Regions from separate parts of the Pseudomonas sp. FW305-70 genome, predicted to be linked through region 1. Evidence: predicted binding sites of a transcription regulator. Region 1 holds the regulator's gene; the other holds the start of a gene.
What was found. The regulator sigma-54, encoded in region 1, starts transcription at its own class of promoters, with help from an activator protein. The targets are predictions, from matches to a motif close to ANTGGCATNNANNTTGCTNT.
Positions count from the first base shown of each region.

Region 2: a site for sigma-54 is predicted at 2,355-2,374, ahead of AC3WN7_RS00685 (circularly permuted type 2 ATP-grasp protein). Genes of this name have one in related genera too.

Region 1 covers NZ_JBYSYZ010000064.1:4,985-9,976, forward strand. The annotation lists gene rapZ (RNase adapter RapZ) at 1-84, opposite strand, end outside; gene ptsN (PTS IIA-like nitrogen regulatory protein PtsN) at 87-551, opposite strand; gene hpf (ribosome hibernation-promoting factor, HPF/YfiA family) at 564-872, opposite strand; gene AC3WN7_RS27405 (RNA polymerase factor sigma-54) at 947-2,440, opposite strand; gene lptB (LPS export ABC transporter ATP-binding protein) at 2,686-3,411, opposite strand; gene lptA (lipopolysaccharide transport periplasmic protein LptA) at 3,411-3,959, opposite strand; gene lptC (LPS export ABC transporter periplasmic protein LptC) at 3,946-4,518, opposite strand; gene AC3WN7_RS27425 (KdsC family phosphatase) at 4,526-4,992, opposite strand, start outside.
Region 2 covers NZ_JBYSYZ010000001.1:148,603-153,594, reverse strand. The annotation lists gene speE (polyamine aminopropyltransferase) at 139-1,014, shown strand; gene AC3WN7_RS00695 (hypothetical protein) at 1,216-1,449, shown strand; gene AC3WN7_RS00690 (ribonuclease E inhibitor RraB) at 1,660-2,004, shown strand; gene AC3WN7_RS00685 (circularly permuted type 2 ATP-grasp protein) at 2,407-3,816, shown strand; gene AC3WN7_RS00680 (alpha-E domain-containing protein) at 3,829-4,779, shown strand; gene AC3WN7_RS00675 (transglutaminase family protein) at 4,776-4,992, shown strand, end outside.

The DNA.
Region 1 (4,992 bases):
GCAGTAGTAGCCGTTGTCCTCAAGAACATTGAGGGCGGTGCTTTTACCCGAGCCGGAACGGCCACTGACGATGATCAAGCGCATGATTACTGACCGTTTTGCTCGTCCAGGACAACCTGATACAGGGCTTCGTTGCTTGCGGCATTACGCAGTTTTTCGCGAACGTCCTTGCGGTCAAGCATGCTGGCGATCTGTCGCAGCAGCTCAAGGTGCGCATCGGTAGCGGCTTGCGGGACCAGCAGAACGAACAGCAGGTCAACCGGCGCGCCGTCGATGGCGTCGAAATCGATTGGGGCGTCCAGGTGCATCAATGCACTGATGGGCGATACACACCCCTTGAGACGGCAGTGTGGAATAGCGATGCCGTTGCCAAAACCGGTGGAGCCGAGTTTTTCACGGGCAATCAGCGCCTCGAAGACATCTTGCATCTCCAGATCCGGCACTTCTTTGTGGATAAGGTTGGCAATTTGTTCGAGGGCTTTCTTTTTACTGCCGCCCGGCACGTTCACCAGGGAACGGCCGGGGGTCAGGATACTTTCAAGTCGGATCATGGGTTGGGAGTGTTAACGACCGGTTGCGCCCTGAAGGAGGCTCTGGGTCTTTTCCTTATGCTTTTTGAGTTGTTTATCCAGCTTGTCGGTGAGTGCATCGATCGCAGCGTACATATCGGTATGTTCCGCATTGGCGACCACTTCATTCCCGGGAATATGCAGCGTGGCTTCGATTTTCTGCTTCAGCTTCTCGACGGTCATCGTGACCTGCACGTTAGTGATCTTGTCGAAATGTCGCTCCAATCGTTCGAGTTTTTCGCCGATGTAGGTGCGAAGAGGTTCGGTCACTTCCAGTTGGTGTCCACTGATGTTGACTTGCATACAGCTTCTCCTTCGTTGCCAGTGCATAAAGCGGTAGATCAGATGATCTACCACTGGAACGCTGTGGCGTGGCTCTACATCAACCGCTTGCGTTCGCTCGAAGGCGCGATCCCGAGGGATTCGCGGTACTTGGCGACGGTGCGGCGAGCCACCTGAATGCCTTGTGCCTCCAGTAAACCAGCGATCTTGCTGTCACTCAACGGCTTTTTCTGATTTTCCGCGGCAACCAGCTTTTTGATGATCGCCCGGATCGCCGTGGACGAGCATTCGCCGCCTTCGGAGGTGCTTACGTGACTGGAAAAAAAGTATTTCAGTTCATAAATGCCCCGGGGGGTGTGCATGAACTTCTGGGTCGTTACCCGTGAAATCGTCGACTCATGCATGCCGACCGCTTCGGCGATGTCATGCAGGACCAGCGGCTTCATGGCTTCGTCGCCATATTCAAGGAACCCGCGCTGATGCTCCACGATCTGGGTGGCAACCTTCATCAGGGTTTCATTGCGGCTCTGCAGGCTCTTGATGAACCAGCGGGCCTCCTGCAACTGATTGCGCATGAACGTGTTGTCGGCGCTGGTATCGGCACGGCGCACAAAACCGGCGTACTGGGCGTTGACCCGCAGCCGTGGCACCGACTCCTGATTCAGCTCTACCAGCCAGCGCTCGTTGTCCTTGCGTACGATGACGTCAGGAACGACGTACTCGGCTTCGGTGGACTCGATTTGCGAGCCCGGGCGCGGGTTGAGGCTCTGGACCAGCTCTATGACCTGGCGCAGCTCATCTTCCTTGAGCTTCATGCGACGCATCAGCTGGCTGTAGTCGCGGCTGCCCAGCAGGTCGATGTAATCGGTGACAAGGCGCTTGGCTTCGGCCAGCCAAGGGGTCTTGGCGGGCAACTGGCGCAATTGCAGCAGCAGGCATTCGCCCAGATTGCGTGCGCCGATGCCGGCCGGCTCGAATTGCTGGATGCGGTGCAGGACGGCTTCGATTTCGTCCAGTTCGATGTCCAGTTCCGGATCGAAGGCTTCGAGGATTTCCTCGAGGGTTTCGTCCAGGTAGCCCTGATTGTTGATGCAGTCGATCAGGGTCACGGCGATCAGGCGATCGGTGTCGGACATCGGAGCCAGGTTCAGCTGCCACAGCAAGTGGCTTTGCAGGCTTTCACCGGCCGAGGTGCGGGTGGTGAAGTCCCACTCGTCATCGTCATTGCTGGGCAGGCTGCTGGCGCTGGTCTGGTAAACGTCTTCCCACGCGGTGTCGACGGGGAGTTCATTGGGGATGCGCTCGTTCCAGTCACCCTCATCGAGGTTGTCAACCGTCGGGGCGCTTTCCTGGTAGGAGGGTTCCTGGATATCGGTGTTGGGCTTTTGTTCGGCGTTGTCGGCCAAGGGGTCGGAATTGTCGAAGTCGTCGCCTTCTTCCTGGCGTTCGAGCATCGGATTGGACTCCAGGGCCTCCTGGATTTCCTGTTGCAGGTCCAGGGTCGACAATTGGAGCAGGCGGATGGCCTGTTGCAGCTGAGGTGTCATCGTCAGCTGCTGGCCCATTCTCAAGACTAGCGATGGTTTCATGGCAGGGGCTTAACACCTTATTCGCCGGCGCACATGCGCCATCCACTACAGGGCGCCGGGGCGCCAAACATAAGCAAATTATATGCCTGAAACTGAAGGATTTGCCTAGAGCGCTGTAACAATAAAAAACTATAAATTTGTGTTGCGGTGCTGCCCATGTTGGGGGCTGAACGCGCAGGTTCGCATCGGGCACCGAAGAATCGCGAGACCGGTGCCCGGGCGCCTGCCTGGGCACAGCTCAGCGTTTACAGGCGGAACTCATGGCCCAGGTACACTTCCTTCACCAGGTCGTTGGCCAGGATAGTCTCTGCGTCACCTTCGGCAATCAGTTGGCCGTCATTGACGATATAGGCGGTTTCACAGATATCCAGGGTTTCACGAACGTTGTGGTCCGTGATCAGCACGCCAATGCCTTTGGCCTTGAGGTGGTAAATGATCTGTTTGATGTCGCCGACCGAAATCGGGTCCACGCCGGCGAACGGTTCATCGAGGAGGATGAATTTCGGGTTGGTGGCCAGGGCGCGGGCGATTTCCACGCGGCGGCGCTCACCACCGGACAGACTCATGCCGAGGTTGTCGCGGATGTGGCTGATGTGGAACTCCTGCAGCAGGCTTTCCAGCTCCTTGCGACGACCGGCCTTGTCGAGCTCCTTGCGGGTCTCGAGGATGGCCATGATGTTGTCGGCCACCGACAGTTTGCGGAAGATCGATGCTTCTTGCGGCAAATAGCCGATACCGGCTTTTGCACGGCCGTGCATCGGCTGGTGGCTGACGTCCAGGTCATCGATCAGAACGCGGCCCTGGTCGGCTTGCACCAGGCCCACGATCATGTAGAAGCAGGTGGTCTTGCCGGCGCCGTTCGGGCCAAGCAGGCCGACGATCTGACCGCTGTCGATGGACAGGCTGACATCACGCACGACCTGGCGGCTCTTGTAGCTCTTGGCCAGATGCTGAGCTTTCAGAGTTGCCATTACTGGGCCTTATTCTCGTCGGTTTTCTTCTTCGGCTGGATCACCATGTCGATGCGCGGACGCGACTCGGTCACCTTGCTGCCGGTGGCGCGCCCGGCGCTGGCCAGCTTTTTCTCGGTGTCGTAGACGATTTTCTCGCCTTGGGTGACGTTGTTGTCCTTGTCGACAACCTTGGCCTTGTCGATCAACACGACGCGATTTTGCGTGGCGTGATACTGGATCGTCACGCCCCAACCCTGAACAGGCTTGGTATCGCCAGCCGTTTGCAGTTGCTCGAAGTACGCCAGGTTGCCCACCGAGGTCACTACGTCAATGTCGCCAGTCGGGGTGCGGGTGATGGTAACGGTGTTGCCTGTCACCTTCATCGAACCTTGGGTGATGATCACGTCACCCTTATAGGTGGCAATACCTTGCTTGTCGTCCAGTTGGGCGTCGTCGGCTTGAATGCGGATAGGCTGCTCTTGATCGTTCGGCAGAGCCCAGGCACTCACGCTTCCCAGTGCTGCGCCCAGACTGAGCAAAATCGGGAGGGTTTTAACGAGCCTCATACTGTCCTCTTACGTTCGATAGCAGGTGTATCCTGCTTTCTTTCAAATACGCTTTCATTCCCTTGCCAGTCGATACACCGCCAGCGCCGTCGATTCTAACGTCTTGCTCGGTCTGCGCATATTGCTGCTGCGGGAACACGGTCATGCGGGTGCTGGTGATCAGGGTCTTGCGGTTTTTCTCATCGAAGCGCGTGATGCGCACGTCATCGATCAGCTCGACCTGTGTGCCGTCAGGGTTGACCTCGCCGCGCAGGCTCTGGACGTGCCACGGGTACTCAGTGCCGCGGAACACGTTCAGGTCGGGGTTGGTCAGCAGTGTCACCTCGGTCGCCTTCAGGTGCTCGACCTTGTCGGACACCAGATCATATTGCAGCTTGCCGTCCGGCAGGTACTGCACGCTGTGGGCGTTGATGGCGTAATAGTCGATCGCGCTTTCATCGACCGGCGTTACCGGCTTGTCGAGGAAGCGTTCCGGGCTGATGTTCCAGTAGCCAACCGCGACGAATATCGCCGCGATGCAACTGAATATCAGGGTGTTGCGAAACTTTTTGCTCAGCATATCGGGCTCACAGGTACGCCGCATTGGCCGCATCGAGGCGGTCCTGGGCGCGCAGGATCAATTCGCAGAACTCGCGAGCGGCACCTTCGCCGCCACGGGCGAGGGTGATGCCGTGAGCATGTTCGCGCACGAAACCGGCGGCATTGGCCACCGCCATGCCCAGGCCGACGCGGCGAATCACCGGCAGGTCCGGCAGGTCGTCGCCGAGGTAGGCCACCTGTTCGTAGCTCAAATTCAGTTGGGCCAGCAGTTCGTCGAGTACCACCAGTTTGTCTTCGCGGCCCTGATACAGGTGCGGGATGCCGAGATTTTTGGCTCGCCGCTCGACCACCGGGGTCTTGCGGCCACTGATGATCGCGGTTTGCACTCCGGCGGCCATCAGCATCTTGATGCCCTGGCCGTCGAGCGTGTTGAACGTCTTGAACTCGCTGCCGTCTTCGAGGAAGTACAGGCGTCCATCGGTCAGCACGCCGT
Region 2 (4,992 bases), on a different contig from region 1:
CAAGTCGAACAAGTGAGGTTCGACCTGTCATGTTCCGCAACGTAGAATGCGCGCCTTTCCCGGTCATTCGAGACAAACGAATGGCCATCATGGGCGGGTAACCGTCCGTTGCCACCCGCATTCATCGGAGCACTTCCCATGAGCATCACCCCGACCAGCGACTACCTGGAAACCCTCTACGAAGGCTACGGCCAGCGTTTTCGCATGGAAAAACTGCTGCACGAAGTGCGCACCGAACACCAGCACCTGGTGATCTTCGAGAACCCGCGCATGGGTCGCGTGATGGCGCTGGACGGCGTGATCCAGACCACCGAAGCCGACGAATTCATCTATCACGAAATGCTGACCCACGTACCGATCCTCGCCCACGGCACCGCCAAGCGCGTGCTGATCATCGGCGGCGGCGACGGCGGCATGTTGCGTGAAGTGGCCAAGCACCGCAGTGTCGAGCACATCACCATGGTCGAGATCGACGGCACCGTGGTCGACATGTGCAAGGAATTCCTGCCGAATCACTCCAAGGGTGCATTCGACGATCCACGCCTGAACCTGGTGATCGACGACGGCATGCGTTTCGTCGCCACCACCACTGAAAAGTTCGACGTGATCATTTCCGACTCCACTGACCCGATCGGGCCGGGCGAAGTGCTGTTCTCGGAAAACTTTTACCAGGCTTGCCACCGCTGCCTGAACGAAGGCGGCATCCTGGTGACCCAGAACGGCACGCCGTTCATGCAGATCGAAGAAGTGAAGACGACCGCCGGTCGCCTGCGCAGCCTGTTCCCGGACTGGCACTTCTACCAGGCCGCTGTGCCGACCTACATCGGCGGCTCGATGACCTTCGCCTGGGGCGCGACCGATGCCGCTTATCGCAAGTTGTCCCGCGAAACCCTGCAACAGCGTTTCACGGGCAGCGGCATCGTCACGCGCTACTACAATCCTGAAATCCACATCGGCGCGTTCGCCCTGCCGCAATACGTGTTGCAGGCAGTGAACAAGCCAAGCAACGACTGATTGGATGAAATGCAACACCTGTGGGAGCGGGCTTGCTCGCGAAAGCGGTGTATCAGTTAGCAATTCTGTCAACTGACACACCTTATTCGCGAGCAAGCCCGCTCACACATTGAATTGCGGCAGAACAGGCGGAACAATTAGCCAGCTAACAAGGTCGAGATAAAGGTAAGCCCATCCATGGGTTTTATCGAGGAGGCATCAATGCCAAAGTGGAAAATCACTTTCGTGGATGATCATGGCGAAACCGTTAACGAGGTCTTTGAGTGCGATGAGTGCCCGGACAACGAGCGTGCCGCCAAGCTCATCAAGTCCCGGCTTCTTCCTGTCGCTGCCGAACTGGATCTGAACGATCTGGAAGGGCGGACCGCCGATGCGAGCGTCAAAGAGCTCAAGTCCCAGAACAGCATTGAAATCCTCGGCATTACTGCAATCTGAACGACACCTGTCGCATTCACATCCAGGCCTTGGCAGAGGCTCTATCTTGAGGCTACTCTGCAAGCGAGATCAGCGAATGAATCGCTAAGGTCTGGTCTTGTCAGCTCCATGCTTGTTTCCCGCCGGCACATCGTTTGCCGTCGCTCGCGCTGTTCGGTTGCGGGTGAGGGAGTACGGAAAGTCTATCCATCGTTTTGAGGAGGACGTTTCATGAGCACAGCCTATCAAGAAGACATCAGCAGCAGCGTGTTGCGCCGCATGAAAGAAGGCGGTTTTGACTTTTCGCGGTTTCATCCCATCGAGTTCTACGCCATTTTCCCGGACGAGGAGCGGGCACGCAGGGCGGCAGGTCATTTCCACCGTGGTGAATCTCTGGATGCGCAAGTCAGTGTGCGCGACGATGGCGCCTGGGCGCTGGAGTTGTGCAAAGTCATGTATGCCACCTACGACGACATCGGCGATTTCGAACAGGGTTTCGAAGCGGTTGTCGAGCCGTTGGGCGGCATCATCGAAGGCTGGGGTGTGAAACAGGAGGTACGAGGGCGACTCGCATAGGCTTATGAACAGTGACAACCGGTATTGACGGCTGACCTTCGGGTTGGCCGTTTTCATTTTGGTCTGTAGGAGCTGCCGAAGGCTGCGATCTTTTGATCTTGTTTCAAGAAGGCAAAAAAAACCGCCTGAGCAGGCGGCTAAAAGGGAAGTTCGGTGGGCTTTTCAGCGAATGCCTGGATTATCCGCACCTGTTACCGGGCAGTGAAATCAACTCTGGCTATGCTGGTGATAGGCGATAACCACGCCTTGCAATGAAGCGGGGGCGATCAGATTGGAGCATTTGCCGCACAGGAATGGTGCGGTACTTGCGCGTTGATTATCCAACTGATTGATATCAAAGCGTTTATGCCGCTGGCACGGGCCTTGCGAAGGTCTGGACGTCCGAGTGACAAGGAGTACGGCATGATCCGCACCTATTTTGATGAGATGTACGATGCCGGCGGCCAGGTCCGCCCGCATTATCGGGAGTTTGCCCGTTGGCTGGCCGAGACGCCTGACGAGCTTCTGGCACAACGGCGACGCGAGGCCGATCTGTTGTTTCATCGCGCCGGGATTACCTTCACGCTCTATGGGGACGAGCAGGGCACAGAGCGCCTGATTCCTTTCGACACCATCCCCCGCAGTATCCCCGCCAGTGAATGGCGGGTCGTCGAGCGCGGGTGCATCCAGCGGGTCAAGGCGTTGAACATGTTCCTCGCCGACCTGTATCACGAGCAACGCATCATCAAGGCCGGCATCATTCCGGCCGAGCAGGTGCTGGCCAACGAGCAGTACCAGTTGGCGATGCAGGGGCTGGACCTGCACCGCGATATCTACTCGCACATCTCAGGTGTCGACCTGGTGCGCGACGGTGACGGCACCTACTACGTGCTCGAAGACAATCTGCGCACACCGAGCGGCGTCAGCTACATGCTCGAAGACCGCAAGATGATGATGCGCCTGTTCCCCGAACTGTTCGCGGCGCAACGCATCGCGCCCATCGACCATTACCCGAACCTGTTGCTCGATACCCTGAAAAGCTCCAGCCCCATCGACAACCCTAGCGTGGTGGTGCTGACCCCCGGTCGCTTCAACAGCGCGTTCTTTGAGCATGCGTTTCTGGCGCGGGAAATGGGTGTGGAACTGGTGGAAGGCGCGGACCTGTTCGTGCGTGACGACAAGGTCTTCATGCGCACCACCGACGGGCCGAAAGCGGTCGACGTGATCTATCGTCGCCTCGACGACGCCTTCCTCGATCCGCTGGCCTTCAACCCGGAATCGATGCTCGGTGTGCCGGGGCTGCTGTCGTCCTACCGTTCCGGCAACGTGGTGTTGGCCAATGCCATCGGCACGGGGGTGGCAGACGACAAATCGGTGTATCCGTTCGTGACCGACATGATCCGTTTCTACCTCGATGAAGAACCGATCCTGAAGAACGTGCCGACCTGGCAGTGCCGAAATCCGTCTGAGCTGTCCCATGTGCTGGCCAATCTTCCAGAACTGGTGGTCAAGGAAACCCAAGGCTCCGGCGGTTACGGAATGCTGGTGGGGCCGGCCGCGACGGCGGCGGAAATCGAAGCCTTCCGCGCGCGCATCATCGCCAAGCCCCATGCCTATATCGCACAACCCACGCTGTCGCTGTCGACCTGTCCGACCTTTGTCGAAAACGGCATCGCGCCACGCCACATCGACTTGCGGCCGTTTGTCCTGTCGGGTCGCGAGACCCGGGTGGTGCCCGGCGGCTTGACCCGTGTCGCCCTGCGCGAAGGCTCCCTGGTGGTCAACTCCTCCCAGGGCGGCGGAACCAAGGACACCTGGGTGGTCGAGGATTAAAGGAAGCCTGCCATGTTAAGTAGAACTGCCTCGGATTTGTATTGGATGTCGCGTTACCTGGAGCGGGCGGAAAACCTCGCACGGATGCTCGACATCAGCTATTCGCTGTCGTTGATGCCGCAAGACGGCCGTGGCGACGGTTTGCACGAATTGGCCATGCCACTGTTGATCACCGGCACCCTGGACGATTACCTGGAACGCCATGGCGAACTGCATGCCGAACGGCTGCTGCATTTCTTCGCCCTGGATGCGGCCAACCCGGCGAGCATCTACAGCTGCCTCGGTGCCGCACGGGCCAGCGCCCATGCGGTGCGTGGGCGCATCACCGCCGACATGTGGGAAAACATCAATGCCACCTGGCTGGAGATTCGCGGCATCGCCGAACAGGGCCTCAGTCGCTACGGCATGAGCCGTTTCTGCGAGTGGATCAAGGAGCGTTCCCACCTGTTCCGGGGCGCGTCCTACGGCACCATCATGCGCAACGATGCGTTTCGCTTCATTCGTCTGGGGACCTTCATCGAGCGGGCGGACAACACCTTGCGCCTGCTCGATGCCCGCTACGAAATGGCCGGCGACCAGGCCGAAGCGGTCAGCGATGGCACTGCTCACGCGTATTACCAGTGGAGCGCGTTGTTGCGGGCGTTGTCATCGTTCGAGGCCTACACGGAAATCTACCGCGACGCCCCTGGCGCCCGGCATGTTGCCGAATTGCTGTTGCTGCGCGCCGATGTACCGCGTTCCCTGCGCGCCTGCACCGAAGAAATCGACCAGATCCTCGCACAATTGCCGGGGGCCAACGGTCGTCCTGCACAGCGCCTGGCGGCAGAAATGGATGCACGCCTGCGCTACACCGGCATCCATGAAATTCTCGAAGAAGGCCTGCACGCCTGGCTGACCGAGTTCATCCCGCTGGTGCGCCAGTTGGGTAACGCGATTCACAGTTCTTATCTGGAGGCGGCATGAGACTTTCCATTAGCCACGAGACCACCTATCACTACGAAGACAAGGTGCGGGCGAGCATCCAGTATCTGCGGCTGACGCCCCACGACAGCGAGCGCCAGCACGTGCTCAGCTGGGAGCTCGACCTGCCGCGTCCGGTGCGGGCGCAACTCGATCCGTTCGGCAATATTCTGCATGTGCTGACCATGGATGAGCCTCACGAGGCGATCATCATCG